2 linked regions of the Pelagibaculum spongiae genome follow. The protein of the gene in region 1 interacts with the protein of each later gene in a pairwise test. Links are inferred from orthologs where the notes say so. Each region holds a gene or a part of one and is shown on either strand. Other genes may lie near its edges. The genes, in order: clpB and DC094_RS10190.

Region 1 (16,240 bases):
TTTGAATATATTCTCTCGAGATGAGATAGAGAATATTTTTAGAGACAATGGTCTTGTTTATAAAAATCTTCCGCCAAATGATTATTGCTATAATTGGACTAATAATGATAAAGGTGTTGAGGGGATGACTAAACGTTTTTTAGAACGCATTCCTTGTAAAGTAGATGGGTATTGCTTTAAGTTCCTAGGGTTTGATTTTAAATATAATGGCTATGTTTTATGTAAACCTCAAAAATCGAATATTGAATATGCCGTAGGACAATGGATAGGTGGTATTTATCACCCTTTTCCTGAAATCTCTAATGATTCTGAAGAGTTTGAAGCTGATAATGACTTGGATGAGCAAAGTTTCCGCGAAGGAAAGGCGATTCAGAAACTAGTTAATGCATTCGAGAGAAACACCCAAGCACGAAAGGAGTGTTTGGAAAAAAAAGGCTGCAAATGTACAGCCTGTGGTTTTGATTTTGAAGCTGTTTATGGGAATCTGGGCAAAGGATTTATCCATGTTCATCATAAAGTTCCTTTGAAAGATGTAAGGCAGGAGCACTTCAACAACCCCGAAAAAGATCTGATTCCATTATGTCCCAATTGTCACGCAATGATACATAAAACTAGAACTGCAATGACAGTTGATGAATTGATTGACTTGATTAAAAGAAGCTCTTAATTATCGTGCAATCCTGCTATAGGTCGTGTGGCCAACCACAACAATAATCGATGTTGTGGTTGGCGCATTGATCGATAAAAAGATTAAGGGCTGTGGAAATAAATAATCCTTCTGTGCCTCTCGTAGGTCATCCCTGAGCCTTGGCGAAGCGTGACATTTCGTTGACAAGTCGCTATTCGCTTCGCTCATGACGACCTACATCAAGAGTGTTTCTTTCTACACGCTTAATTTCAGAAAAATACCGAGTCTATTCGAAACATATAATATTTTAAAACACCTGCGTTATCGGGTGATTGTCGGGTGCGCCGTAAGGCTTACCCGACCAACCTTTGGCTTGGTACTGAATGAAATATTAAAGATTTATCAATAAAAAAAACTCCACTCGGTTTTCGTAGCCTGGGTAAGCCTTACGGCGCACCCGGGTTTATATGCTCTATATCTGTGAAATAGAACAAGAACAAATACACCCATTAAAGCGATATGGTTTCACTGTACATTCATTTTCGTGACTAATAATTCTATTTTTATTATGCTGTCTTTGTTTTAGAAATACCACCAGCTGTCACCTATGTAGCTGGCTGCCTCAAAAAAACAAAAAAGAGCAGTAAAATGAATCAAGTAGTTTCAGTAAGTCTCAAATCCGCCGCTTCTTCTCTCCAATCTGCAATCGAATCGTCTTGGTCGCGTCGTGACTTTCTCAAAGCAACAGCCGCTGCTGCAGCGTTACTGTTGATTGGTTGCAAGGTTGATACCGACCAGAAGGTGAAAGAGTTTCCTTTAGGCGTCGCTGCGGCAGACCCTGAGGGCGATAACATTCAGCTGTGGACGCAATATATTGGCAAGAAAGATCTGAGGTTAATGTTGTGGCTAGAAGATGATGTTGATTTGCAAAACCCACTTTTGAATATCGAGGTTTCACCCAATAGCCATGGCTATGTTCAGTTGCAAATTAATGATTTGCAGCCGGGTGAGCGCTACATGTATAGCTTCGTTGAGTTTAAGGGCAGCAAGTCCACTCAGGTGTTTTATAACGGCCGTTTCCGTAGTAGCTTGCCGCAAGGTGCCATTGAACCGGTTCGTTTTGCTGCGGGTTCTTGTGCTTCAAATTACATGATTCCATTTACTTTGGAAAAGGCAGGTTTACGCCGTAATCTAGATGCGTTCATTTTTCTGGGTGATACCAGTTATAACGACAGCGCCTCAGACCCAGAGTCTTATCGTAAAATCTGGAGCAAGAATTTAAAAAAACGAGGTTTTCAGCGAGTACGTTCTGCCAATTGCCAGATTAGCACTTGGGATGACCATGAAATAGTGAATGATTGGGACCCGGAAACCATCGACCCAACTTTATTACGCCATGGATTAGATGCATATTTTGAACATATGCCGGTTAAACGTAATCCACAACGGCCGGATCAGATTTGGCGTAAGTTATCTTTCGGTGACACGGTTGATGTATTTGTACTGGATAGCCGCAGCGACCGCCGACCTTCAACGATGAATACGCCTGAAGCGCAATATTTGTCTGTTGAGCAATTGGCTTGGTTAAAGCGGGGGCTAAATGACAGTTCGGCCGTATTTAAGTTAATTGTTAACTCAGTGCCAATTTCACATTTCCCCGGGGTATTGTTCGATTCTGGAGAAGCTCAGCGCTGGTCTGGTTATGCTTCACAAAGAGCCGATATTTTAAATTACATTGAAGGCAATCAAATTCCGGGCGTGCTTTGGCTGGCTGGTGATGTGCATTTTGCAGCGATGGGCCGGGTAGACAAAACAGGCCCTGGAAGTCGTTCCACTGAAGTTACGGTGGGGCCGTTCTGCCAAGTCATAAATCCGCTGGGTGGTTTCTTGCCGAGGAGCCAGTTTGATTGGTGTGCTGCGGTATTTAATTATGTTGAATTGGCATTTGAGCCAGCAACAGGTGAAGTGGAAGTAATTTATCGGGGTGATTTCGATAATGAACTAGCGCGTAAGACTTATAAACTGGTGTAAAATAAGTTGATGTAAATAGTCTTGTAGGTTTGATGAGTTAAAACGAAATCAGGCATTTATTTGATAGAGCCTAATATCTGATTGCGCCTTTGGCTTATCAAACCTACTTTGAAAAATTTTTTATTCTGGAAAATAAACCGGTGTATCGCCTTCTTTCCACTGTGGATACTTTTGCATTACCGATAAAAATATCTCAGATGATTTAAAATGCTCAAGCCATTGTTGAAGCTTGGGATAAGGCGTTGCCTGAAACCACTCGAAATCGACATGAGCACACTGACGAATGAATGGGAAAATAGCGATGTCGGCGAAAGTGACTCGACCAGCGACCAGAAACTGATTTCTTAGCAAATGTTTTTCCAGCTTGCCAAGAAAAACCTCACACTGATCGCGGTAATATTCCACTGTGTGCTGCGGATGTTGTTCAGGGTATTTGTAGCGATCCAGTGAAAGCTTAAAAATAAAATCATTCTCTTGAAGCAAGCCTTGCATTTCCCACTGCCAGTTCATGACATCGTCACCAGAAAGCCACTGCTGTGGGTCTTGGTTAGATAATGCCCATCGCATAATGTCACGACTCTCATCAAGCAGCATTTCATCATGTTGTTCGCTGGCGGGAATAATAAGCACGGGCACCGTTGCTTTTGATGACTTGCCTATTAATTGCTGTGGTTTGTCTTTCAGAACTACTTCACGTAGAGCTACTTGGCTTTTTGAAGCTGCAATAGCCATTCTGGCCCTGATGGCGTAAGGGCAGCGCCGGAAAGAATAGAGTACAGGTTGTGATGCTACTGACATAAAAATCATCTGTTATGTACACATGCATACAATATACTGTGAGCGATTGCTAGATGCGAGCTGCCATTGTTAAAGTTGGTCTAAATTTTTTAGAAAAGGGCTTTTGCGAACTAGCTCACAAATAAAAAATAACCAATAGCTCATTATCAAGTTGGTTTGGAAACCGATCCGAAAGGGTCTCGATATGAGAAGGGGGAGGCTTGAGTCTTCCCTTTTTTATTGGGCGATAATAAGGAAATGTCATAGATCGGCTAAAGCAATCTATTGATGTTTGTTTATCTGATGTATTCTTATTTTTTTTAAGATAGTTATGGTTTTTAATCAAACAATGGTTTTTCTTGTTACTTATCAGTTTTTCTTCTGGAATGATCAAAATATTTCTTGCTAAGTAATTATTTAATAACGCAGCAAACAACTTGTCACTATGTCAGAATACGGCCTTTCTGTGAAAACTGTACCGAGTTGTTATTTTGGATCGTTCGATAGTTTATGGTTTGTCTGCGGTGGCTTGTTGGTCGACTGTAGCGACTGCTTTCAAGTTAGGATTGGGCTATATTGGCCCGTTTGAGCTGGTGTTTTGGTCGGTACTGTTTGCGACTTTAATGTTAGTTGCTGTTGTTTGGTGGCAAAAACGCTCACTGCTTGAAGCCTATAAAAAATCACCGAAGCGATATTGGTTGGCAGGAATGCTTAACCCGGGAATATATTACCCGCTACTGTTTTTGGCTTATCAGAAGCTTCCAGCTCAACAAGCGCAAAGTATTAATTACAGTTGGGCATTAATGTTGACACTAATGTCGGCTATTTTCCTCAAAGAAAAAATCACTAAAAAAGACTGGTTAGCGTGCTTGGTTGGCTATTTTGGCGTGGTGGTGATTGCGACTTCAGGTGATTTAACTTCTCTGAACTTTCAAAGTCCGCAAGGTGTCATTTTTGCCTTGGCGAGTACCGTTTTGTGGGCAGGTTATTGGATTGTTAGTAGAAAGAATAATGAACAGCCAGTGACTGCAATGGCACTGAATTTTATTTGTGGTTTGCCGATTGTGTTGATTGTAATGCTGATATCAAAAGCAATCAGTGGTGACATGAGCATGCCAGGTTGGCAAGGCTTGTTAGCGGCAGTCTATATTGGCTTAATGGAAATGGCATTAGCCTTTGTGCTTTGGCTAAAAGCTTTGCAGGCGACCGAGAATACTGCACGGGTGAGTAACCTAATTTATCTATCACCGTTGATTTCTTTGGTACTAATCAATCAAGTGTTGGGAGAAGCAATTCACTCAGCAACTTTGATCGGTTTGGCGATGATTTTATTGGCGGTCGCTTTTCAACAAAAGAGAAAAGCTGGATAAACCAGCTTTTCTGAAACTGCTTTTAGACGATGCCCATTCCCGACAATAGTAAAATGCCAACAATGCTCCAGGCATGTAATCGTGGGAACTGATACCAATAGAGCGCTGAAGCTGGGTGGCCTTTAGCCAGATGACGTCGGCTTTGAACTACAAATATCAAATAGCTGACCGGATAGAGAAATATGGCAAACACGGCAAACATTTGCGACGGGTTGCTAGCGAGCATTTCTGGTTTATAGCTTTGAATAATCGCATAAATAATAAATAGCCAAGGCAGAACTAGGCTGCCTAGTGTTAAGGTTTTACGCTTGACAAATTGACGTGCTTTCTCGGTATGCTTGCTGTACGGCATGGCTAACACTCAAATAAATCAGTTATTCCTCATCATAGATACTGGTTATCGCTAAACATTGACCCGGTTCAATAAAATATCTTATAGCAACGATTAAAAAATTGAGTTTGAATTGAATGTTTTTGTCATACCAATTCATTCGCTTTTTACTACCTTCCACCATTTTTTTTCTTTGGCGAGTTTTGATTGGCAAAAAATTGAGCCGACAATTAAAGCTTCATAGGTAATATGCTAATTAATAGAATCATCAACTTGCTGCCTGCAAAGGTTGAAAAGCTATCAGTAAAGCCCAATCTGACAAACACAGAGTTTTCCTAAGGGTATCGGAATGAGAATGGAAAAAATGACTAGCAAGCTGCAGCAAGCACTCGCTGATGCCCAGTCGCTGGCGGTTGGGCAAGATCATAGTCGGATTGAAGCCTTGCACTTGTTCAAAGCCTTGCTAGAGCAACAAGGCGGCTCACTGGTGCATTTGCTAAATGCTTGTGGTGTCAATAGTGCAACCTTGAGTGGCGAAGTTAATCAGTTATTTAATAATTTGCCGAAGTTGTCTTCTAATCAGGGAGATATTTCACTGGATGCTGAGTTAGGGCGGGTGCTGAACTTGGCTGATCGTGAAGCGCAGCAGCTAGGCGATCAATTTATATCAACCGAACTGGTGGCACTGGTTTGTTTGCAAGAACGCGGCACGTTAGGAAAATTATTAAAAAAACATGGGCTCAATGAACAGAAAATCCGTGGCGCCATAGATAAGGTTAGAGGCGGTGAGAAAGTGAACGATGCAAATGCAGAAGAACAACGCCAAGCATTGGACAAGTACACGATTGATTTAACGGCAAGAGCCGCGCAAGGCAAGCTTGATCCGGTGATAGGTCGTGATGATGAAATCCGCCGTACGATACAGGTATTGCAGCGCCGCACTAAAAATAATCCAGTATTAATTGGAGAGCCAGGCGTTGGTAAAACTGCAATTATTGAAGGTTTGGCACAGCGAATTATTAATGGTGAAGTGCCAGAAGGCTTAAAAAATAAAAGACTGCTCTCGCTTGACCTAGGCGCACTGATTGCAGGGGCTAAATTCCGTGGTGAATTTGAAGAAAGACTAAAAGCGGTGCTGAATGATCTAGGTAAGCAAGAAGGGCAGATCATCTTGTTCATCGATGAATTGCATACCATGGTGGGCGCAGGGAAAGCAGAAGGTTCTATGGATGCTGGCAATATGCTCAAGCCTGCGTTGGCGCGCGGTGAACTGCATTGTGTTGGCGCGACGACCTTAGATGAATACCGCGAGTATATGGAAAAGGATGCAGCGCTAGAGCGGCGTTTCCAAAAAGTATTAGTAGAAGAGCCGACTGTTGAAGATACCATTGCCATTTTGCGTGGTTTGAAAGAACGCTATGAATTGCACCATGGGGTAGAAATTACTGACCCGGCAATTGTTGCCGCTGCAACGCTTTCTCATCGTTATATTGCTGATCGCCAACTGCCAGATAAAGCGATAGACCTAGTTGATGAAGCCGGTAGCCGAATCCGAATGGAGATTGACTCTAAACCAGAAGAAATGGATAAGCTGGAGCGACGGTTAATTCAGTTTAAAATCGAGCGAGAAGCGCTAACGAGAGAATCAGATGACGCATCTAAAAAACGTCTGCAAGATTTAAAGCAACAGATTGGTGAATTGGAATCTCAATATTCTGATTTAGATGAAGTATGGAAAACCGAAAAAGCGGCATTGCAAGGCACTCAATCAATTAAAGAAAAGCTTGAACAGGTACGTTTTTCGTTAGAGCAGGCCCGTCGCGCCGGTGATCTGACCCAAATGTCAGAACTGCAATACGGTAAAATTCCAGAGCTAGAGCGCCAGTTAGATATGGCCTCTCAGGCAGAAATGATGGAAATGACCTTGTTGCGAAACAAGGTGACCGATGAAGAAATTGCCGATGTAGTCTCTAAATGGACCGGCATTCCAGTGAGCAAAATGCTGGAAGGTGAAAAAGATAAATTACTGAAAATGGAAGGTGCACTGCATAAACGGTTAATCGGTCAGCAAGAAGCGGTAAAAGTGGTTTCTGATGCAGTGCGTCGTTCACGCGCGGGTTTATCTGATCCAAATCGGCCAATTGGCTCTTTCCTGTTTTTAGGCCCAACCGGTGTTGGTAAAACCGAACTGTGTAAATCTTTAGCTAATTTTTTATTCGACAGTGAAGATGCCATGGTACGGATCGATATGTCAGAGTTTATGGAAAAACACTCGGTCGCTAGGCTGGTCGGTGCGCCTCCTGGCTATGTTGGGTATGAAGAGGGCGGCTATTTAACAGAAGCAGTTCGGCGTCGTCCTTATTCGGTATTGCTGTTGGATGAAGTCGAAAAAGCTCATCCAGATGTTTTCAATATTCTACTGCAAGTGCTAGACGATGGTCGACTAACCGATGGCCAAGGCCGCACGGTTGATTTTAGAAATACCGTGATAGTGATGACTTCTAACTTGGGCTCTAATTTGATTCAAGAGCTGGCCGGAGAAAGCCATTATCAGGAAATGAAAACCGCAGTTATGGAAGTTGCGGGGCAGCATTTTCGACCAGAATTTATTAACCGTATCGATGAGATGGTGGTATTTCATCCACTGGCTAGAGAACACATTCGTTCCATTGCCACTATTCAGTTGCAAAGGTTACGCAAGCGTTTAATCGATCGAGATTTAAAATTGGAAATTACCGAGGCGGCGTTAGATTTTCTGGCCGCTTCAGGTTTTGATCCGGTTTATGGTGCACGACCACTTAAGCGTGCCATTCAGCAACATCTTGAAAATCCATTGGCGCAGAAAATGCTACAAGGTGAATATTTACCGGGTAGCCAAATAGAAATTGATACTGATGGTGATCGGTTGCTGTTTGCTTAGAGCTGCAGAGTTCAATCACCTCCCACATAATGCTTCATGTCGTGTGTAAGTCAAAACTTATACATTAAGTTTTTGTTAATCCATATATAAGAGAAGATAACTGTAAAACTCAGGAGGTAAGTCGAATTCTTGACTGATTATATGCTGACGAAATAAAGTGAAAATCACATTCGCACCCTGTCGAGACTACATGTTGTTACACATGATTATTTATGGTCAGAGTTTTGTAAGAGGCTCAGCAATAGGTGGTTTTTTATTTTGTTGTAAAACACAAACTTTTATTGTTGGAGGTTTGTGTTTTTTTTTATTGCTAATTTAGGTTTTTCTAAGTAAAAAGTTCCTTCGATAAATGAGTGTTTTATCAATAATTATAAATTAGTTTTCGATATTATAAAATCTCTTTCTTAAGTGTTTTTGTAAGGGATAGTCATGTCTTGGCGATTGCTTGGAAATGGTTGTGATAAAAGATTTTACATTAAAGAAAATAGTGAAGTGGTAGGGAGTTTTGGAGCTATTTGTTGCAGTGACAGTGTTGCTTCAAGAGAAATGAAAGCATATATAAGATTGAAGTGTGCAGGCCTTAGTAGCTTGCTGCCAGCAGTTCTTCCGTGGACGCAAGGAAATATTCTTCCTGAGGGAATAACGATAAAGCCTCAATATATGATAGAACGGTTACATATAGGTCGAACATTTAAGCCGCAAATGTGTGTTTTCAATGTTTCAAGGCAAGTTAATGCAGAATTAAATAAGGGTGATAAAATTAAAATCCTTAAAAGTTTGAAATTAATAGAAGATAACTTGTTTCAAGTTTGTAACATTGTAGGCGAGCTAACGCTAGCGATCTGTGCGCAAAAAAAAGATATGTTTTTACTAGACTTTAGTCCGGGAGAAACAGGATCAACAGCAATTAGTCAAATTGATACTATTAAATCAGGAATTAATAATTTAAAAAAACGGATGGAAGATTGTTAGTAAAATGTAAGGCTATTTTTTTATTAGCCTTGGTAGGTTCTGATCATTAGATTATTCATCTAATCTCTTTTGGTTTAACTCTCCATCGATAAAGATGGGGTGTTAAATCATAAAGCTCTGTGTTTGTGGAAATAAATAATCTTTCTGTGTCTTCTTATGGGTCAGTCCTGAGTTTTAGCAAAGCGAGACATTTCATTAGTAAGTCGTTTCCCTAATTACGAGCTATATTAAGGGGTGTTTATTTCTTTCTATGCTCTTTATTGTTTCTTGTTGGTTAAAAAGATCCCAGCCAAAATGATTGCAGCTGCAATAGTCAATCGTGACACTAGCAGCTCATTTAAAAATATTAAACCTCCAAAAGTAGCCAGTAATGGTACCGATAATTGACTGCTTGCAGCTTGACTGGCGGTTAGCTTTGGTAATATTTGATACCAAGCCCAGTAGCCAATTGCGGAAGTGATGCTGCCAGAAGTTAACGCCAGCAACACACCATCCACGCTAAACAATAAATACTGATTGAAAATAACTACTGCGATGGTGAGGACTATCAGTGCGATTGGTGTTGCGAGTAAAAAACTCTGCTGCATATTTTGCAATGGTGTAAGTGTGCCGGTCTTTGCTGCCTGGGTCGCCTGCATTCCAGCCAAGGTAAAGCCACCCCAACAAACACCCGCGACCAGCATTAATAGAGCACTGCCTAATGGCGGCGTATTTAATCCGGGTAAAAACAAATAAATCAAACCAGACAAAGCAATGCCACTACCTAATATTTCATAACGATTGAGCTGCTGTTTGAAATGATGGGCATATAACAAAATGGTGATTTGCACGCTGGCGAATAAAACCAGCGCACCAGTTCCAGAGTGGATAGATAGATAAGCAATAGAAAAAAAACAGGCGTAGCCAAGTAGCAATAAGGCGCGGGCTAAACTGCCTTGGTCAAATTTTGATTTGAATGCTTGCTGGCGAATGGGGGTATTTTTTAGTCGGGTTGTTAGCTTTAAGATCAGTAATAGTGTGATAGCACCCGAAGCAAGGCGGATAGTAGAAAAGCTATATGGGTCGATCAGTAGATCTGTCAAAGCTGCCCGAGTGAGCACGGAATTAGCTGCAAAGGCGATCATTACCAGAAAGGTACTAAGAAGAAGGCTGGTTTTTTGAATTGTTATTTTCAATGTGAATTTTTCAGTTCAACCAATGAATGGTACAAGTTAGGACAACTTGTTTGGTTTGATGTTCCGTGGCAATTGCACGGTATCAATCGTTGCATTTATTTTTGTATTATCGACCCTGTAACAGATATGGCGCATACGACGATGTAGATGTCTTGTAGTATCATTTTTGCGAATACTTACGCAACGATTAATAGTTAAAATTTAATTCAAACTAAAATAGTCAGATATTGTGCCAGAGCAAACAGTTAAAACATTTACTTCAATAGCTCTTTTTCTGGGTGTTGGCAATCAATGTTATCTAGTGGTGTTTTCTTTTTTTAGATTAAAAAATTTAAAATTTTACCATAGCTTAAGATGAAAAAGTCAATTTAAATATTTGTTGGTTTACTATTGGTTGGAGCTGTTTTTTAAAGTATTAGTTGACTGGTTTTGTCGGGTATTGGTTAGGACAGTTTTCTGAATAATGCGAGAAAAACACCCCCAAATTTTTTAATCAACACTCACAAAAAAATTGAATAAGTAATTTGAAAAATAGCTGGCTATCCTTTTAAAGCTAACTGCGATATGTAGTTCTTTAGCTTGTTGATTATGGAGGATCGCATGAGAAAATTATTAATTCCTATTGTGTTAACTAGTTTGCTGGCTTCAGGGGTGAATGCCCAACCAATTGAAGCAGGCCACCCTGAACCGTTTAACCTAGAAGAAAAGCCGCCGATTAAATTGCTTTTGAAAAATCCGCAACAACCTTCTTTTTTAGTAAACCCAGTACAACAATCCAATATTTTACAGCAAATAACCCCGCAAGCATTGCAATTGAATAGTGCTCAAGCCGTTGCTAGTTGCAATAGCGATGACTTCGCATCTCGAAGCGGTAGTGATTTGACGGATTTTATCCGTCAAGCTCCGATCGATTGTGTTAATGATTTATTTTCATTGAGCGGCATGATGGCTTACCAAGTTTTTCGAGAATCTCAGATGGTCAGTGTTGCCAATAGTATGGCGCAGCAAAGTTTGAGTTATCAGGGGAATAACGACCAAGGTATCGAGCAGTTAGTGCTATTCCTCCGGGCTGGTTATTACGTTCAGTTCTATAAGGCCGACGATGTAGGCCAATATGGCGGTAACTTAAAAAATTCGATTCGCCAAGCGTTAGATAATTATTTCGCGTCTGACAGCTATCCGCTGGTTAATGATGATCATGGTAATGTCTTGAGAGAAGCGATTATTTTGATAGACAGCTCGGGAGAGAATGCTCGCTACCTATTTATTGTTAAAGATATGCTAGCAAGGTTTAATCAGCAGTTTGCTGATTCTTGGTATATGCGAGCAGCCACTAATAGTGTGTTTACCGTATTGTTTCGCGGTCATTATAACGATGATTTCAAAACCAAAATTTTTTCAGATCAATCTGTTATAAACAGCCTGCAACAGTTTATTGCTACTCATAACAATATGATTGGAAGTGATGGTGAGTTTTTGTTAAATAATGCTGCTCGTGAGTTGGGGCGATTCTTAAAACATTACCAGCTAAAAAGTATGCTGCGGCCCATGGTTAAAAGTTTGCTTGATAATTATTCGTTTGCTAATGGGCCAGGAATTTGGGTGGGCGCAGCAGAGATGGCTGATTATTATGATTCAAGCCAATGCAATTACTACGGTGTTTGCAACTTTAAACAACAGCTGGCGGCGCAAATTTTGCCAATTAACCACAGTTGTAGTAATTCAGTAGTGATTCGTGCTCAGCAGATGACTAGCCAACAATTAAGTGACAGCTGTGATGAGTTGGTGGCTCAAGGTGATTATTTCCATAATAAATTACAAACCGGTCAACAGCCTGTTGCAGGTGATATGAATTCATCGTTAGAAGTCGTTGTGTTTAATAGTGCCGATGATTATCAAACTTATTCAGGTACATTGTTTGGGAATTACACCAATAATGGTGGCATATATTTAGAAGGAACCCCTTCTGATGCGAACAACCAAGCGCGTTTTATTGCCTATGAAGCAACTTGGTTGCCAGATTTCCAAGTTTGGAACCTTCGTCACGAATATGTTCATTACCTAGATGGTCGCTTTAATATGAAAGGAGGTTTTTCTGATTATTTAACGGCAGATACTATCTGGTGGCTAGAAGGGCTTGGAGAATATATTGACAAGAAAAACTTCAATGACACCGCGATTGATTTAGCTCGAACTCGCGAGTTTGGTTTATCGAGTATTTTCAAAAATGACTACAACAGTGATAGTGATCGAGTTTACCGTTGGGGTTATTTAGCCGTTCGTTTTATGTTCGAGCGCCATCCCGATGTTGTTAATCAAATACTGGGTTATTTCCGAAATGGTGATTATGCTGGCTATAACAATTATCTAAATGCTCGCTTAACCAATTATGATAGTGAGTGGATGGATTGGTTGTTAGAAGTTGAAAGTACTGTAGGTGACGGAAGCGACAATAACGGAGAAAACCCTGCAATTGAAGTGCTTAATGATGGTGATATGCGAGTTATTTCATCGGCCAGTAGCCTTGAGTTGCCTGAATTTAAAGTTGTAGTACCTCAGGGTACCCAACAATTAGTGATTCATATTGAATCTGGCACGGGTGATGCTGATTTATATTTGCGTCATAATGCTCAGGTGACTGTCGACCAGTGGGATTATCGCCCTTGGATAAATGGTAATAACGAAACCATTACGGTTGATAATCCGGCAGCAGGTGAGTGGTTTATTATGGTTGCTCCTTATAATCCTTTTACCAATGTCCAACTCAGTGTTTCATTGACTAAAGATGATAACGGTGGCGGAGACAATAATGGTGGTGACGATCCGCTTGCTGAACTGCCAAATGTTTGTGCAACTCAAGATAGCAAAACCTTTATTCCAAAACTGCAAAATGAACAAGATATGGCGGCCTGTGTCGCAGGAAATCAGATAGTGTATGGTTATTTCTTTGTGCCTATGGGTGTCGATAAAGTGACAATTAAAATTGGTCACGGTTCAGGTAATGCAGGGTTTTATTATAAAGATCAGAGTTATCCAAGTACTGCTAATTATGATGAACATATGAATGTTGGTGGTGCCAATGAAGAAGTTATTCTGAATGACCCAAGTAATTATAGGTATCATTACTTCTTATTCACTGCCGGTCATCAGAACACTTCAATTCAAATTATTATGGAGTAGTCACATTATAGGGCGGTCATTAATGGCCGCCTTCTTTTGGTCAAAAAAACCACTGAAAATGTAATATTAACAACTGTAATTTTTACGTTAATCTCGTTGTTGACAAAAATCACTTATCAAATGCATCTTTTACCGCTAGCATGATTCATCTCCACCTCTGCTAAATGTAATCGTTTATTCAAACCTGGTGGTGGTAATCAGGACCGAGTGCGTAATCTGATTTGGGACAATAACTATCAAGATAATTGAGCGTAAAGGCTGGTAAATCATGGTTGTAGGTTTGCTTCCAAAGCTTTGGTTGGCTATAACTAAATTGGCATTATATATCAAAAATCATTGATTTGTTACATAATAGATTAGATTGTCTTAAATGATAAAAGTGAAATTATAATCTCTTTAATCTAATGAATTACACTTAAAGGTGAATGTATGAATGTTAAATTCGCTGCCTATGGTTGCTTAATAGTAAGCACTTTTTGTTTTGGTCAGAACTCAACAAACTCGAACAATTTTAACAGCGCTGAAATAAAAAATACATCAGTTGATGTCGCCAGCTTATTTGGTGATGACAACTACTTAGAGGTAGAGGAGCTTCCCAAAGTTTACAGCGTGATAAACTCAAAATGCCCTATTGATACTGATTACCTTTTGATAAATCAGAATGAAATCGATAATTTTTATAATAAAAATAGATGCACGCAGATTCAAGGGAGTTTATTTATAGGTACTTTTCGTGATTTAACGGTAGAGTCGGATATATTTAATTTAAAAGGTCTTGGGCTGATTACTTCAGTTCGTGACAATCTTTACATTAAAGTTCTTAACCTTGTTGAAGATATTAATCCTTTGTCAAGTATCAAGTACGTAGGTGGTGATATTCAAGTATTCGGGAATGAGCACCTGACTAATATTGATGGCTTATCAAATATTAACGCATTACACGGTGAAATAATTGTTGGATACAATGTTTCGTTGGTTGATTTAAATGGATTAAAAAATATAAAGTCTGTAGATTCTGATATTTCTATAATCGGAAATCATGCACTTAATAATTTAAATGGACTTTCAGGTATTTCAAAAATAGGAGGGAGCCTATTAATTCAAGGTAATTTAGCACTAACAAGCTTGGATGGAATTGATAATATTAGTGCCAATCAAGGCGTTTCTATACTTAAAAACCCTGCCCTAGAAAGTCTGAATGGTTTGAATATCAACCAAATCGAAGAACATCCGTCTGAGTATATTTATATTAACGATAATCGCATATTAACCGAATGTTCAAATGCATGCCCTTTAATTGAAGATGCAAACACTCAATACATGCTAATCATTAGCGGTAATTCTGGTTCATGCAGAAATGCATCAACCTTACTATCTACTTGTTCAGAGTGAATTGCCATAACATTTGGTAATTATTAAGATATGGCTATCGAAGTTATTTCTAGATAGCCAGTTTTGGCAGATTAGTTTACTCATAACTTTTCTTGTATGCATAATACAGTTGATAAAGCACAACCTGTTATGAATATGGAAATCGCCCGCTCGGTTTCAAAAGGAATGTACCTACGATTAAAAATCGTCAGAACTGGCCGCAAGTCCGTCATGAACTGATGTGTTCGATGTACTGTGATAAACGAAAGCGTTGTGCTGGTGCTACTGAAAAACAAAAGCTGTCGAGTTTGATAGCCAGCCTTGTGGGTAGTAGCAATCGTCGGGATAATTTATTTTCTGCTCTGGGTATCGATATTCAACATGATTTTTCGAGTCATCGCATGACCAAAGGTGGGCTAGATAGTCGGGACTTTAATGTTAATACCGATAGTCTTTATGGTTTGTTGGGTGCATTAATTCTTGATGGCCTGCGTAAAGCAGATAATCAGATTAAAAACCTTCTGAAAAATGGTCTAAATAATTACAAAATATGGAATTGCCCACAATTGGGAAATAATACCGATGAAGTTCTGGGTTTTAGAATGACCAATGGATGGAAATTAAAAGTAACGGCCAGACAACAGGTGCAGGAAACTTTTTTTGATGTGAATATGTTCCGCATTTTTCAGGTAGTACATGAGCAGGTAGAAGCACTTGTGTGTAGCTATCTGGCGTCAGTGATTGGTAATGAAGTTACTGACGATAGTTTTAGCAGAGATGATAGCTCCGATGGTGACGGTAATGACAGCAGTGATAATTCAGGTGGTGGAGATAGCACTGACTTGAGCCATATTCCGAATCTTTGTTTGTCATTGGCTGCCGAAACTTTTGTTCCTCAGCTGCAAAACAGAAACCAATCAGCGAGTATATGGTTATTTCTTCGTGCCTGCGGGTATCAGTCAAATCACGCTAGAGACTGGGCATGGCGCTGGCAGCACACGGATTTATCACAAGGATCAGGGCTACTCGACTGAGCCCAGCTTCGATACTGTGACTGACGGTTCTGAGAACCATCAGAAAATTATTATCGATAATCATCAAACCAATATTTACCACCATTTTCTGACAACCTCAGAGAATAATAGAGCAAGTATTAATCTAACGATGAGTAATAGCTGGCAGCGGTAAATTGGCTGAAAGAAAGCATTTTTTACGACCAATTCTTATATAAATGGCCTTCTTTATTTACAAGAGATATCTGACTTAAGAAAACTGAAAGAAGTTAAAAATCACTTATCAAACGCATCTTTTACCGCTAGCATGATTCATCTCCACCTCTGCTAGATGTAATCTGAGTTATGAATAAAAGCAATATCCAGATTAATCCAATTCAAATAACTACGCGAGACGGCTTTTTGTTGGCGGCAAGTGAATACTTACCGCAACAAGAAAATGGCGTGGCGCTGCTAATCAGCCCAGCAATGG
Region 2 (15,982 bases), on another replicon or contig:
ACTGCATTTATCGGCCCGTCAGGTTGTGGTAAATCGACCTTATTACGTTGTTTTAACCGGATGAATGATTTGGTTGATGGTGTCAATATCGAAGGTGAGATTTTACTCAAGGGTGAGAATATCTACGGCAAAGGCATCGATATTTCTGAGCTGCGCCGTAATGTCGGTATGGTATTTCAACGGCCTAATCCGTTCCCTAAGTCGATTTATGAAAACGTCGCCTATGGCTTACGTATTCAAGGGATTAACGACCGTCGCGTGCTAGATGAAACAGTAGAAATTTCATTAAAAGGCGCTGCCTTGTGGGATGAAGTAAAAGATCGTTTGCATGAAAGTGCACTGGGTTTATCCGGTGGTCAGCAGCAACGTTTGGTGATTGCCCGAGCCATTGCCATCAAGCCAGAAGTATTATTGCTTGATGAACCCGCATCGGCACTTGACCCCATTTCAACTTTAAAAATTGAAGAGTTAATCAATGAGTTGAAAAAAGATTTCACCATCGTCATTGTGACGCACAATATGCAACAAGCAGCGCGAGTGTCTGATTACACCGCATTTATGTATCTGGGTGATATTGTTGAATTTGACGACACTAATACCCTGTTTACTGCGCCAAGTAAAAAAGCCACAGAAGATTATATTACCGGTCGTTATGGATAATTCGCTAAGGCTTTAACATAGGTTGTGTTGAGCGGAAAGCCAATCACAACAATGCCTTTAACACGATCAAGTTATTTTGATGGTAATAGCGACAAATTTTTGCAGTTGTTTATTAAATATAAGCAACTGCTGGAGAAAGAAATAATGGAAAGAGTCAGCGGACAGCATATTTCCGGCCAGTTCAATGAGGAACTCGAAAGTATTCGTAATCGAGTGATGGTAATGGGTGGCTTGGTTGAAAAGCAACTAGAAGACGCAACTACTGCACTCATTAAACAAGATATTGCCATTGCTCAGCATGTAGTGATGAGCGACCATAAAATTAATGCGCTAGAAGTGTCGTTAGACGAAGAGTGCACCCAAGTTATAGCTAAGCGCCAGCCGACTGCATCGGATTTGCGGTTAATTATGGTGGTAATTAAAACCATTACCGACCTTGAGCGTATCGGCGATGAAGCAGAACGAATTGGTCGTATGTGCTTGCATATTAACCAAACCGGTGCGCAAAAATCACAACTAGCCAGCCTGAAACATATCGGCCGCTATGTGCAAGATATGCTGCATGAAGTGCTCGACGCCCTAGCCAGAATGGATGCTGATGCCGCCGTACGCATCGCCAAAATGGATGAAGGCGTTGACCGTGAATATGAAAGCGTGATGCGCCAGCTAATGACTTACATGATGGAAGATGTCCGCTCAATTCCCGGCATTCTCGACATTATGTGGTCAGCGCGGGCTTTAGAACGTATCGGTGATCGCTGCTGCAATATTTGTGAATACATTATTTACTACGTCAAAGGTAAAGATGTACGCCACACCAGCATTGAAGCAATGGAAAGCTTGGTGCAGCAGAAGCGGTGATGGTGGTAGTGGCGGTTGGTGATGGCGATTAAAGCAGCGATATCGCCGCAGAAACTTTGTAAGGCATTTATATGAAACGCTTTATAAGGCAACAGGAACGAGAACTAGCGTGGGGCTGGTTCTCGTTTTTTTTGTGGAGGGTGGGGTGTTGTCTAGACGCGGCAATTAATTGCTAGCCCCCGCGTCAACCTCGATAGGGCTGTGGGGATAGAATAGAAAGGCTCAAAAGGTGAGTGAGAAGACAACCCGGATAGAAAATGTTTCAGCTCTTTGTATCGACTATTTTCCAAGCTGGAAATTTTTAAGCAAAAACAAATAAAAAATGTAGAATGTTAAGTGTTGATTGAATCCTATTTCATTAGTGACAGGCACCAAAAATGCACCTTTATAAGTATCGTAGCTTTGAGGCTAACCATATTAAGGCTTTGGTGAATAACCAGCTTTGGTTTTCTAGAGGTGTTACATTTAATGATCCATTTGATTGCTCTTTGAATGTGCCGGTTACATTTATTGATAAAGTAGGCATGATGAAGTTCATGAAAAAACAAACGTTGGCTCAGAGGTTTGTTGATTCGGGGCATCTAACGCGAATGCAGATGGAACAAATTAGTGAACAGTATCTCGAAGACACTGAAAAGTTATTGCTTGAAGGGCGCTACCAAGATCATGAGCTAGGCTGGCTAGCTGATGCCGTTTTTGATCATATGTCTCGCTCATTTGTGCATTGTTTATCTCAAACAGGTAAGAACACTCTAATGTGGTCACATTATGCCAGTGCGCATTCTGGTTTTTGTGTAAGGTATAAAAAAGAACAATTAATCAATAGTGAATGCATATATAAGGCCGATTCTGTAAATTACGACGGCCAACCTATCTCTTTGATTGAGCAGCTGGTTGAACCAAACCAAAGGAATCTACCGACAGAGGTTTTGTTTAAAAAGGCTAAAGATTGGCAATACGAAGAAGAGTTTCGTCTTGTTCATTCTGATGTTGCTGACGGAGATGATGATTTATATAGGGTTTTAAGGCATGACGTTGATGCTGTAGACTGCATTATTTTTGGTTTTAACTCTGAAGATAAGAACATTAATGATTTGAAAGAAAAATTATCTGGTCGAAACATTGTTTTTAAAAAAATTGTTCGCTCACCATCCGGTTTTGATCTTTTTGTAGATGTTGGAAGGGTTTAATAAGAAAAACCCTACAGAAAAACCTTCGTAACCATTCAGCATGTCACACCAATCGATCCAATTTCTCCTGAATAAAGTCCGGCCATTTACCCGCGAATAATAACGACAAAGCCTCCCCAACACCGACCCCATGTTTTTGGCAGGTCGATATATAGCTCCGGATTCTGCAATACGCTTTCACACCATCCCATGAGCGGGAAAGTAAAACGTGCCAGCCATAATTTTTTTAATCCTTATCCAAATATAATTAATCCCTAGTAGACTGGTAAAAAGCTATCAGTCTATTGATTGTTGGCTTGAGTGGGCTACCAATATTATTCGCTTTCTTCTCGACCCAATAAATAATCCAGCCCACCAGTTATGGCGGCGACTTGTGCCAAGTTACATTGTTCTTCTGTCACGTGGCTGCTGTCGGGATAAACTTCAGTGGTGGTGCAATATTGGTTATTGCTAAATCCTGCGCATAGACCCAGTTCGCGAGCCGGGTAGTTAATTACACCTTCCTGTGCAATTGGTTTGCTTAATAGTTGGCTATCAGCTTCTGCTGGCGCAATATGGGTGATTTTTTTCACCGATTGAATAATCGCTTTTTTAAATTCCGACTGCAGGTTTTCAGTATCACCAACTAAATAAAATCCATCAGGTATGCTGTCGGGTTAGTAAGAAATATGCCAGCCATAATCTTTTCAATCCTTATCCAAATATAATTAATCCCTAGTAGACTGGTAAAAAGCTACCAGACTGCTGGATTAGATGCGCGGCTAACATTATTTGCCTTATTCTTGATTCAAGAAAAAACATGCCAGCCATAATCTTGCCAATCCTTGCCCAAATATAATTAATCCCTAGTAGGCTGGTAAAAACCTACCAATCTACTGATGTTTGAGTTGGATGCTCTGCAATGTTATTCGCTTTCTTTTCGATTCAATAAATAATCCAGTGCGCCGGTAACGGCGGCTACTTGTGCCAAGTTGCATTGTTCTTCAGTTACATTGGGGCTGTCTGGATAGACTTCAGTCGTGCTGCAATAGCGATTTTCACTAAAACCTGCGCATAAACCTAATGTTCGATTTGAGTAGTTAATAACGCCAGGTTGCACAGCTGCTGAGCCGATTATCTGACCATTGCTATCGGTAGGTGCAATATAAGTAATATTTTGCACCGATTGAAGAATGGCTTTCTGAAATTCTGGCTGCGGATTTTCAGAATCACCAACTAAATAAAAGCCATCAGGTATGCTGCCGGGTTGGTAGGTGATGCCATCTCTTGCGGCTAGTGCTGGCCTGAATTCGTCCTCATCTGAATCGGTGGTTTCATGTAAATCGATATGCGCCAAGATCTCTGTATCCAAACTGGCAACGAATGCCATTGCCTGTGCCGCTTCTTCGCAAGGGCTGTCGACATAAAATGATCGATTCGGGTCAATTGCATTAGCGTTCCATCGATTAATGGTTTCGTAGCCCCAAGGGCTGATGCAGGGAAGAATGATCAAATTAAACTGATGAATATATTGGTCGGCGAATTGTTTGGCAAATAACAAAGCGCCCTGCACGCCACTGGTTTCATAACCATGTACGCCGCCAGTGATCAGAACGGTGTGTTTTGTTGTTTGCCAGTTTTTTGAGGTAAGTGCGTATAGCGGATATCGCATTGGATTGACCGGTAATGAACCATACTGGCTTACCTGAAAATTACTGCTTAAGGCATGAAGCTTGTAGATTACCTCAGTCTTAAATTCACGTTTTAGCTGGGCTTGCTTGAACCAAGCTTGTTTTTCTGATGCTTGCCAGGGCTGGTTAGGCTGGCCGATAGGATAAAAATGTGTCATGGCGGGTTTCAATCGAATGAGGGATGGACTTAGCCTAATCGAGGTAATATTTCATGGCAATTTTCTTCAAAAAATATGTCAGGCATAATTCAGTTAATCACTTTGAATAAAGATCAGATCTTTTGATTTCTCAGCAGCTTGTATTTTCGGTATGGTCAAACAATCGTTCATATGTTTAGGTAATAATACTATTCGTTGTACTATGAATTATATCGTTAATAGCTTTGCGGAGGCTGTGTTATGAGAGATTTTTCATCAGCTTCAAACTCCACGTTAACTTCTTCTGAAGCGCCTTCTATTTCAAAATTTGATTTTGGTCGTCGGTATGTTGATAAAACAGAAATTAATAAAGTCGGCCCGCGGCGTGCTGGGATGAACCCAAAGTATTGTCATTGGTTTCACTGTATCAGTCGCTGTTGTCGCAAAGCGATGCTTTGTGGTGTTGATGCGCAGACCGGGGAAAGTTACCAGCATCGACGGCAATGGATTCTTGATCGATTAGCCGTGCTAGCTAAAGCTTTTTCAATCGAAATTGCCAGTTATGCCATCATGAGTAATCACTATCATTTGGTATTGTGCGTTAACCTAGAGCAGGCAAAATCTTGGTCGGGTGATGAGGTGTTGTATCGCTGGTGTCAGGTATTTAAGGGGCCTCAAATAGTTCGCCGATATCTAGATGGTGATAATTTAATGCCATCAGAAATAAAATATGTAGAAACATTTGTTGAAGAATATCGGCAACGACTGGTTGATTTAAGCTGGTTTATGCGAGCATTAAATGAACCGCTAGCAAGAATGGCTAACCGGGAAGATGAGTGTACAGGCCATTTCTGGCAAGGCAGATTTACTGCACAAGCACTGTTAGATGAACAGGCAGTTGCCAGTTGTATGGCCTATGTAGATTTAAACCCGCTTCGTGCTGGAATTGCCGATACTCCAGAAGAGTCAGATTTCACTTCAATTAAACAGCGAATTGAAAAATATTCTTCGGCTGACTCAGGTTTAGCAAAGAAAAATAAGCGAAAGGTACAGCCTCAGGATGGTCAAAACCATTACCCCAAATTAAAAGATTTTAAGTCAAATAATCCACAGGTAGAAAATATTCCTTTTTCTTTCAAGGATTATTTGGAGCTGGTTGATGCTACTGCACGAGTGATTATTTCTGGCAAGGCCTCGATATCAGAAGATATTCCAGGGATTTTAAAACGATTAGATATCGATAATCAGCTATGGGTAAATCAGATGAGTAATTCGGGTAAGCGATGGGCGCGAGCAGCAGGTAGGCCTGATAAGCTTAAGGCCTATGCGAAACTGTTGCGTCAGTTTTGGATGCAAAGTGGTGGTAATAGTTGTTAGGTATATGACAAAATAAATTTTATGTTTAGATTAATAAAATTATGCCTGGCATATTTTTATTATTTCGATTCTGATACAGAATGGTTTCAATTTCGAAATCGAAGTGCGAACAAGGGTCAAGCATGTCAAATAACACCAATAAGAATTGCCAAGCGGAATGTTTATGTGGCGCGGTTAAAATAACGGTTGCAGCGGTGAATCCGCAGTTCACTGTCTGTCATTGTGATACCTGTCGTCGCTGGGGTGGTGGGCCATTTTTTGCTGTGCAGTGTGGTGAAGATGTTTCGTTTTCAGGGGAAGAAAGTATTACTCGTTATGCTTCATCTGACTGGGCCACTCGGGGTTTTTGTAGTCAATGTGGCAGCCATTTGTTTTACCAGTTGAATAAAACCAGTAGTTATAATATGCCGATTGGTTTGTTTTCTCAGTTAGATGCACCCAAAATGAGTATGCAATATTTCAGTGATCAACGACCTGACTATTATTGTTTTTCTAATAAAACTAAACAGATGACTACTGCAGAAATAATGGCTTATTTTTCCAGTGAGGTTTGATTAGATTTCAATTGTTTTTAATGAGCTAATTTAATCACTGCTTGAACCAGCTTATTAATGCCGGTTGCAGCTTCGCTGATTCGGCTGGCTAGCATATAAGCTGGCGTGGTGACTAGTTTGTTTTGCAGATCGATAAAAATGTCATCGACTTCGCAAGTGTGATGTTTTGCGCCGCTGGTTTCGATTGCTTCAGCAGTTTGAGGGTCATTGCCTATGCTGCAGCCAACGCCTGGGCCAAATAGTTCTGCAGATAATGCCGGTGCGATGCCAATAAGGCCAATTGGTTTTTGTTGGCGATGCATCGCTTGAATAAAGTTTCTGACATGGGGGTCGATAGACAGTTCTGCGCCTTTACTAGCAAAATCACTCAAATTTATTGCTGCGCCAAAACCACCAGGAATAATGACCGCTTGGTAATCGTCTGGTTCAGCTTGCTCTAAATCGATAATTTCTCCCCGAGCTAACCTTGCGGATTCAGTCAATACATTTCGGCTTTCTGCCGCCCCGATATCACCGGTGAGATGATTGATGATATCAAACTGCTCAATATTGGGTGCCATGCATTGATAGCTTTCATCTGCCTGATCAATAGCCAGTAGTGTTAGAGTAGTTTCATAAATTTCTGATCCATCAAAAGCACCACAACCGGAAAGAATAACGGCAACTTTCATTAGTAACTCCTTGGCTGGCTTATTGTATGACTATGCCAATTTGTGTCTGTTTGATTGGGATTAATGATGGTTTTTTATCACTAAAGTCGAATTAAAACGCAATGATTTGTTTTACTGTCGCTCTTACAATCACTACTGCAGCAAATTAGCTTTTGACTAAGGCGCTGGCCAAGTGAGCTAGGCAAAAAGCCCAAGTTAGCAATCAAGTCTAGTTGATTAAGCACCAATTGATACGGGATCTACTTCAAGCTTTAGCGGCTTAGTTTGTGCCCGAACCACCTCAAGGCTAGCTGAATCCTGCACTTGAGGTGGTTTGGATATACACACCGCTTACGCCTGAATGATTCCGTTTGGTAGCAGTCGAATTGACGCAGCATGGCGCGCGGCTTATAGCTATGGGACATGGAATGAAAAGAGCAAAAAAATATGGCGAAATTTCCTACAGTCGATGCATTTGTTTCACCAGCAGGTAGTCTGGAAATTCTTTCTCAGCATGAAATTCAATCACTGAGCCGATTTGGCCATAGCAATTGTTATGACTTATTGCGAAATTGCCTGCTGGCAGTTTTGAATTGCGGCAGTGAAATGGATGATGGTCATGCATTGTTGCAACAATACCCTGATTTTACGGTTAATTTGATCGAGCGTGATCGTGGTATTCAATTGCATTTACAGCATGCTCCCGCCAGTGCATTTGTTGACGGTGTAATAATTAACGGTATTCGTGAGCATTTATTCTCTGTGTTACGCGACATTGTTTATGTCAATCATAAACTGCAGGCCTCGGGGTTAGATTTAAGCCAGCGACCAGAAGCGATTACTGACTCGGTTTTCCGCATTTTACGTAATGCAGAGGCAATGAAGTCTGCCCGCGACCCTAAGTTAATTATTTGCTGGGGTGGTCATGCAATTTCCCGAGAAGAATATGAATATAGTAAATCTGTAGGTTACCAGTTGGGCTTGCGAGCGATGGATATTTGTACCGGTTGCGGCCCTGGCGCCATGAAAGGGCCAATGAAAGGTGCCCAAGTTGCGCACGCTAAGCAGCGAATTGATGATGGCCGATATGTCGGTGTAAGTGAGCCAGGCATTATTGCTGCAGAATCGCCAAACCCTATTGTTAATGAATTGGTGATTTTGCCGGACATTGAAAAGCGACTGGAAGCATTTGTTCGTATGGGCCACGGCATGATTGTATTTCCTGGTGGTCCGGGAACTGCCGAAGAAATTCTGTATTTGTTGGGTATTTTAATGGACCCAGCAAACCACGGCATTCCTTTCCCATTTGTAATGACTGGCCCTGCATCGAGCAAGGATTACTTCGCAAAGATAGATGCATTTTTAGTGGGGCTGCTCGGCGAACATGTTCGTGATTACTACAAAATCATGGTTAACCAGCCAGAAGAAGTTGCCCGTCACATGAGTCAAAACATGGAGCAGGTACGCGAATATCGTAAAGAACATAAAGATGCTTATCACTTTAACTGGCGGCTGCGGATTGATCCGGTTCAGCAATTCCCATTTGAGCCAGAACATACGGCAGTTGCTGCATTGCAGCTAGACAGAGAAATGCCAGCAGACCAGTTGGCGGCTAATTTACGTCGAATTTTCTCAGTTGTAGTGGCTGGAAACGTCAAGGCTGAAGGCATTGCGCGAGTAAAAGAACGTGGCCCTTATCAGATTCATGGCGCACCGGATGTTTTAGAGCCGCTGGATCAGCTATTAAGATTTTTCGTAGAGCAGCGCCGAATGAAGATTGAAGGTGAATACGTGCCTTGTTATCAGATTGTCAATTAACGATAAGACGGGTTTGGATGATTGCTTAGGTTTAAGCAATCGTTTTGAAAGACCAGCCGAATAAAAGGGTTTACTGAGCGGCGCAATTTATATGAGATTTTATATGAATTTGCGTCGTTTTTTTGCATGACCCTTTTATGACCGGGCTGGCTTGGATAGAATCAGTCGAATAACACAGAGTTGGGTTGATCCCGGGAAGTAATCAATGGTTTGTAATGTGCGTCTGGCAGAGCAGCAGGCTTTGGATAAAGCGCGTCAGATGGCGGATCAGTCGCCGAATGATCAGCAAAAGCAGCAACTCAAGCAGCAAATCCGCGACCTACTCAAGCAGCATAACGCGGTCATGGTGGCCCACTATTACACCGACCCTGAGCTACAAGCGTTAGCTGAAGAAACGGGCGGAGTAGTCGCTGACTCTCTGGAAATGGCTCGTTTTGGTAAAAACCATCCGGCAGACACCTTGATTGTTTGTGGTGTGCGCTTTATGGGGGAGACGGCTAAAATCCTCTCGCCAGAAAAGCGAGTGCTCATGCCTACGTTGGAAGCGACCTGTTCGCTGGATGAAGGCTGTGAGCCGGTTGAGTTTGCCGCCTATTGCGATGCTCACCCAGATCATAAAGTAGTGGTCTATGCTAATACTTCTGCTGCAGTTAAAGCTCGGGCGGATTGGGTGGTAACTTCGAGTATTGCGCTGGAAGTGGTTGAGCATTTATCAGATCAAGGACACAAAATTCTTTGGGCACCAGACCGTCATCTAGGCCGATATGTGCAGCAACAAACGGGCTGTGACATGTTGTTATGGCAGGGCGAATGCGTGGTGCATGATGAGTTTTCTAGCCAGGCACTCGAGCAGATGAAGCATTTGTATCCGCAAGCTGCAGTGCTGGTGCATCCAGAATCTCCTTCTTCAGTGATCGATATGGCTGATGCCGTAGGTTCAACCTCCCAATTGATTAAAGCGGCACAAACGCTGCCACACCCGCAGATGATTGTGGCGACCGATGGCGGTATTTTTTACAAAATGCAGCAGGCCGCACCAGATAAAGAATTGTTATTGGCACCCACGGGTGGCAATGGTGCGACGTGTCGTAGCTGCGCCCATTGTCCGTGGATGGCAATGAACAATCTGCAAAATCTGGCTGAAATCTTCGATGCGAAAAATACTGAGGTTTTTGTTGGAGATGCATTGCGAATTAAAGCAATGAAACCTTTGCAAAAGATGTTGGATTTTTCGGTTGATATGAATATTCGCTTGAAAGGCAATGCTTGATTAAAAGCTAGCTGAGTTTTTTTTCAGTAAGACTTATTCAAATAAAACGGAGCGTTAATTGCTCCGTTTTATTTACCGGGACGTAATGGTTATCGAAAGGAGGCAGAGGCAGGTGTAAATATTTGCAATCGCAACTTTCGGAAAGAAAAGATAGTCGCTATGTGCTGCAGTCGAAGCCGTGCCCTGGACGCAATGTCAGAGGCGTAGTACTACTTCGATACCGAGAAAGACGACCGATATAGCAACTATGTAGAACGTGCTGAACTTATCTTAAATACGGCTTCACTATGGAAAGCGAAGCAAGACAGTGTTTGCGGGAGCGATCTCGACGCTAACTGATTCTTCTCTGCATTCCTGAACCCGGTAGCACAAAGTGAAACTGTGTGCGCCTTAATCAAGCCGAAACAATAGGATAAAAGATCATGAAATACATAACTGCAATGTTGCTAGCGATCATGCTAGCAGCTACGGCTAACGCCAGCGAGTACACCTACCCCTACCCCTCGCTAGCACCTAACCAGCCGCTGTTTCTAGCACTGCCCTGGGTGGGCGCTAAGGGTACCGCAGGCGAACGGCCTAACTCTTTGGTGCCTATAACTTCGGTGCGCGAGATCGATTGCGCTATCCTCGATAACCCCGATAACAACCCGCAAAATGCTTACAGCATTCGCGTGCGCGTCAATACTACTGAGCAGGGCACCGGTGGTCTGCATGATACTTGGGTAAGCTCGCCGGCTGCTGGTGGTACCACCATTGGGCTTCAATTCTTGGCAGAGCGTGGGATATTCTCCTACATCTACACAAGCTGGATCGGCTGTCAGAAAGCCTTGCCCGACGTTATGGAAGCGTTCGGCTTCCGCGTCTATGGATTCGACCGCGACTAGCTAAAATGCAGGCATAAAAAAAGGAGGGGGGCGCGCTTTCGCGCTCCCTAGGGCCTAGACCAGACAGACCTACCCAAGTCAAATTTACTCCGACAAGTCGATATTCTAAATGGTGTTTAACGCTTGGTCAGTCGGTGTCAGGTTCTTCGTCCATCATTGTATTAAGTGCTGTGATCTCTTGCAGTCGTGGCGCTGTATCGACAGTGATCGCAACGAGTTCGCCTGACCCTTCGTACACGGTAAACGTGCCATAGGCTGCAAAAGCTTTCTACTCGATTATTTTTTACAGTACTATTTCTACGACCTCAGTTTTTTTGCTTCTTGGTTAATTTCAGTCAGTCGCGCTTGTATCTCACTTTTTAATTGAGCATTTAAATCTTCAGTTTTTAATGCTTGTTTTAAATGCTGGCGAGCAGAACGATAATCACCGAGCAACACATAAAACTCAGCCTGACTGATTTTTGCCAGGGTATTCTTTCCGCTACGCCCTTGAGCTAACCAAAGTTGTTGATATACACGCGGAACCGGATGGTTGCGAATATGGCTTGCCAGTAGTTTCCTGGCTTTTTCTGGTGTTTTCTGTTCAAGGTATAAGCTAGCGAGTGCCATGGTTAACGGATGGTTGCCAGGCATTAAAGAGAGTTGTTCTGTCAGTAATAATAATGCTTGTTTTGGATGGCCATCTTTACTTAATGCAGTGGCTAATGGCACATTAATGAAAACTTCTGATGGAAACTGTTTTTGTAATTCACTTAGTTCAGATATCGCTTTAATATAATCTTTTTGGCGTAAATTGATCATGGCGCGATAATATCTTGCCTGAACGGTATTTTGACCTTTGTAATGGCTATATAAAGCTTGTTTAACTTGGCCTTCTCTCATTTGAAGTACTTCCAGCCGAGCTTTGGCTAATTCAAATGATAAATTGTTTAAATTATCAGGTTTTCCGAGTTGCGCGGCGCGTGCTTGTGCATCGGCAACACGACTGTCAGTTACTGGGTGAGTTAGCAAGAACTCTGGAATTTCCCGGCTATACAATCGGGTGGATTTTTGCATCCGCTGAAAAAAACGAAACATTCCTGAAGGGTCTAATTTGGCATTGGTGAGCAGCTGCATGCCAATTCGATCAGCTTCTTTTTCATTTTTTCGGGTGAAGTTAATCTGGTTTTGAATCAAACCAGCTTGGCTACCAATTAACAAAGCACTGGCTGCATCGGGACTGGTGCTAGCAACTGCAATGGCGGCGAAAATGGCGGCAATGGCTGGAATGCTTAATTGAGAATTTTCTTCAATTCGACGGGCAATATGACGCTGGGTGACGTGGGCGATTTCGTGGGCCAATACTGAAGCCAATTCGCTTTCGTTTTCAGCAGTGGTAATCAAACCGGTATGGATGCCGATATAACCGCCAGGGCCAGCAAACGCATTGACCTCTTTGTTACGCACCACAAAAAATTGAAAACGCAATTTGTCATCGGCACCGGCTGCCAGTCGATAGCCAAGTGATTCAACATAGTCTTCTATCAAGGGGTCGCTTTCAAAAGGTAATTGCCGTCGAAGTGACTGCATAAAACTTCTGCCGAGCATGGCTTCTTTTTCCAGAGAAATAGTCGCCAAAGAGCTGTCGCCAAGATCAGGAAGCTGAGGGAAGTGCTCACTTTCTCCCTGTCCCTGAACCGAAGTAGCCAACATCAATGTGCTGGATAGAATCAAAGATTGAAGCAGTTTGTACATTAAATAGTCTCGGCTGGTGTCTGCAGCTGTGACAGGCGTGGTCGCCCATGGTTCCTGAATGTATGATAAACCAACCAGCAGCATTCGGCTGCGGATATGTTTCGATTCTGGAAATTCATATGAATTGTGTTGATGCCCGTGATCTAGCTTGCCCTTTACCTTTGTTGCGATTAAAGAGAGCGCTGACAGAAGTAGCTAGTGGTGAATCGGTCACTATTATGACCACCGATTCTGGATCAATTAAGGATATACCGGCATTTTGTCGTCAAGTTGGCCATCAGTTAATTAGTTGTGTTGAAAAGCCAGATCATTATGTGATTCAGGTAGAAAAAAACTAATTAAAAGTGTCTGGATACGGTGACTGCTTAGTACCTGATTTACCTAGTTGAGTAATTGCTAACTATGTGAGATTAGGTATTTTTTTATTTAATGGCGCCATTAGTTTCCCTGTGCTATCCCTTCCTTATGTTTATAGTTTGGCCAGCTCATAAGGGGCAAGGAATGGCAGATCGACGATTGCAGGTGTTTCACACGGTTGCGAGGGTATTGAGTTTTACCAAGGCGGCGGAAGTGCTTCATATGACGCAGCCAGCGGTAACATTTCAGATCCGCCAACTGGAAGAATACTTTGCCGCAAGACTGTTTGACCGAACCCATAACCGGATCCGACTGACTGAAGCTGGCAAGCGTGCTTACCAATATTCTGAAAGAATTTTTACGTTATATAGCGAAATGGAAAACTCGGTAAAAGAAATTACCGGTGAGGTCGGCGGTGTTCTGGTGGTTGCTGCGAGCACCTCGGTAGGTCAGCATATTTTAACGCCAATGTTAGGTAAATTCCGCAAGCAATACCCTGATGTCACCATCAGAATGAAAGTGGGCAACTGCGATACAGTGTTGTCGATGGTTGAGCATAATTTGGCTGATATCGCGCTGGTTGAGTATTTCCCGAATAATAAACATTTCGCTACGCGTATTTATGGTGACCAACCTTTATGTGTCATCTTGCCTTCATCGCATCCATTGTCGATGCGTCAATCTATTGGTCCTACAGAGATGATGCACCTCGAATGGGTAGGGAGAGAGCGTGGCTCGGGTATCCGAGAAATCGTTCAGAGCTATTTGACCGGGCAGGGCGTGGATCCAGATCGACTGGAAATCGCGATGGAGTTGGGCAGCAATGAAGCAGTAAAAACTGCGGTTGCAGCAGGTCATGGTGCGGCCCTAATGCCGCGTATTGCATGCGAACATGACTACCGACAAAATGGTTATAAGATGATCCGCCTTGAGCCAGACCTGAAAGTGCCAGTAACCTTTGTCTATAAAAACCAGAAGTTCCATTTACGAGCAATGGAAGAATTATTAAATTATGCTGCAGAATATTTGCAAAAAACGACAACTTAACTCGCTATTAGTAACAAAAATGCCCAAGCGACGTAGCGCAAGCGATATAGGGGCTTTTGCCATATTGATCTGTCGATTATGATAATTAGCAGCTGATTCCTACCTATTTATAATTCGAGAAGTATATGGTCAATATGTTTGCCAGCTGGTACAAACGCTGGTCATCCAATCCGCAAACTGTCAGCCTGATTATGATCTTGCTGATGAGCTTTGCGGCTTTTTTGTTTCTGGGCCGCTATTTAACGCCAATTTTTGCCGCGCTGATTATGGCTTACGTGCTGGATTGGACAATTAGTCGCATGCACAAAGCTGGGGTGGCAAAAAATGTTGCTCTGACCATCGCTTTTTCAACCTTCCTTGGTGGCATGGTTTTGCTGGTCGCGGTACTCACCCCGTTATTGTGGCGACAAGTTTCAGCATTGATTTCTGAGCTGCCCAATATGCTGAATAATGCGCAAACATCGATTATTGAATTGATGCAGCAATACCATATGGTGATGTCGCCAGCTGATATTGAAAAAGTCAGCCAACTAATTACTGAAAAAGCGGCCAGTTACGGACAAGTGCTGGTATCAACTTCGTTGTCATCCATTTCTGATTTGCTAACGTTGGTTGTGTATTTAGTGCTGCTTCCTGTGATTGTGTTTTTTATGCTCAAGGATAAAAAACTATTGATGGAATGGTTCGTCAGTTTTATGCCGAGCCACCATGAGTTAGCAGAGCAAGTCTGGGAAGAAATGAATGATCAGATTGGTAATTATATTCGCGGTAAAGTGGCGGAAATTCTGATTGTTGGTGGCGCCAGTTATGTGGTTTTTGCGTTGATGGGCTTGAACTACGCACTTCTGTTGGCGGTGCTGGTTGGCTTCTCTGTGTTGATTCCTTATATTGGTGCAACAGTTGTCACCTTGCCGGTGTTGTTGGTGGCATTTTTCCAGTGGGGTTTGAGTACTGATTTTTACTGGTTGACCACGGCTTATCTAATTATTCAGGCGCTGGATGGCAACTTGTTGGTGCCATTGCTGTTTTCTGAGGCGGTCAATTTACACCCGATTGCTATTATTGCTGCGGTGCTGATTTTTGGCGGTGTTTGGGGCTTTTGGGGTGTGTTCTTCGCCATTCCTTTGGCAACATTAGTCAAAGCGATAATGAACGCTTGGCCATCGGCTAAGGAAGTTGGATCAGTCGAGCGTGACTAATTTTTAAAGCACAATGTTTTAAAGCACAAAGCCTGATGAATACCTGTCTCGGTTTCTTTGAGGCTTACGTTATATCGGTGTAAATAAAAAAAGGGCTGGCACAATTTGTGCCAGCCCTTTTTGCTGGTAATGCCATTAAAGCTGACGCTGCTAGAACTATTAGTACTACCGGATATGCCAAGATAGTTAATCTTCTAGCAGGGCCAAAATGTCAGTGTGATGGCTTTTGGTTTTAACTTTTTTCATCACTTGCATTATTTTTCCCTGTTGATCGATCAGGAAGCTCATGCGATGAATACCATCATATTCTTTGCCCATGAATTTCTTCAGCCCCCAAACACCAAAAGCATCAGCAACTGCATGATCTTGATCTGACAATAGGGTGAAATTGAGCGATTTTTTTTCTTCAAATCGTTTGAGCTTTGCGGGTGCATCGGGGCTAATTCCGATCACCAGAATGCCTGCATCGGCATATTCTTTATGGCTGTCACGCAGCCCTTCAGCTTGAATAATTCAGCCAGGGGTGAGCGCTTTAGGATAAAAGTACACCAGTGTTTTTTGCCCTTGAAAATCG

The links.
Region 2: the proteins of clpB (region 1) and DC094_RS10190 interact in binary tests that used the Escherichia coli proteins (3 or more experiments, as listed by UniProt). The link is inferred for Pelagibaculum spongiae from one-to-one orthologs.

Annotation. Positions count from the first base shown.
Region 1 is NZ_QDDL01000008.1:132,750-148,989, forward strand. Bases 5,150-8,271 are described here. They hold clpB (ATP-dependent chaperone ClpB), read left to right. Parts: upstream 5,150-5,486; coding sequence 5,487-8,057; downstream 8,058-8,271. Other genes in these bases: DC094_RS16785 (hypothetical protein), read right to left, coding at 5,150-5,158. Also shown: DC094_RS16765 (HNH endonuclease), read left to right, coding at 1-667; DC094_RS16770 (alkaline phosphatase D family protein), read left to right, coding at 1,277-2,659; DC094_RS16775 (glutathione S-transferase), read right to left, coding at 2,780-3,457; DC094_RS16780 (DMT family transporter), read left to right, coding at 3,928-4,806; more of DC094_RS16785, read right to left, coding at 4,829-5,149; DC094_RS16795 (hypothetical protein), read left to right, coding at 8,487-9,029; DC094_RS16800 (DMT family transporter), read right to left, coding at 9,287-10,204; DC094_RS16805 (M9 family metallopeptidase), read left to right, coding at 10,805-13,384; DC094_RS16810 (hypothetical protein), read left to right, coding at 13,814-14,776; DC094_RS16815 (hypothetical protein), read left to right, coding at 15,004-15,789; DC094_RS16820 (alpha/beta hydrolase family protein), read left to right, coding at 16,114-16,240. UniProt on the Escherichia coli protein: Part of a stress-induced multi-chaperone system, it is involved in the recovery of the cell from heat-induced damage, in cooperation with DnaK, DnaJ and GrpE. Acts before DnaK, in the processing of protein aggregates.
Region 2 is NZ_QDDL01000003.1:272,643-288,624, reverse strand. The notes cover bases 11,670-14,533. They hold DC094_RS10190 (sulfurtransferase TusA family protein), read left to right. Parts: upstream 11,670-12,924; coding sequence 12,925-13,143; downstream 13,144-14,533. Other genes in these bases: DC094_RS10180 (AI-2E family transporter), read left to right, coding at 14,335-14,533; DC094_RS10185 (LysR family transcriptional regulator), read left to right, coding at 13,307-14,209; DC094_RS10195 (M48 family metalloprotease), read right to left, coding at 11,670-12,805. Also shown: phosphate ABC transporter ATP-binding protein PstB, read left to right, coding at 1-660; phosphate signaling complex protein PhoU, read left to right, coding at 805-1,521; DC094_RS10240 (DUF2971 domain-containing protein), read left to right, coding at 1,950-2,711; DC094_RS10235 (hypothetical protein), read right to left, coding at 3,026-3,283; DC094_RS10230 (M14 family metallopeptidase), read right to left, coding at 3,616-4,539; DC094_RS10225 (transposase), read left to right, coding at 4,780-5,895; DC094_RS10220 (GFA family protein), read left to right, coding at 6,018-6,449; isoprenoid biosynthesis glyoxalase ElbB, read right to left, coding at 6,467-7,120; nucleotide 5'-monophosphate nucleosidase PpnN, read left to right, coding at 7,547-8,917; quinolinate synthase NadA, read left to right, coding at 9,177-10,187; DC094_RS10200 (hypothetical protein), read left to right, coding at 10,610-11,071; more of DC094_RS10195, read right to left, coding at 11,369-11,669; more of DC094_RS10180, read left to right, coding at 14,534-15,408. UniProt on the Escherichia coli protein: Involved in thiosulfate metabolism.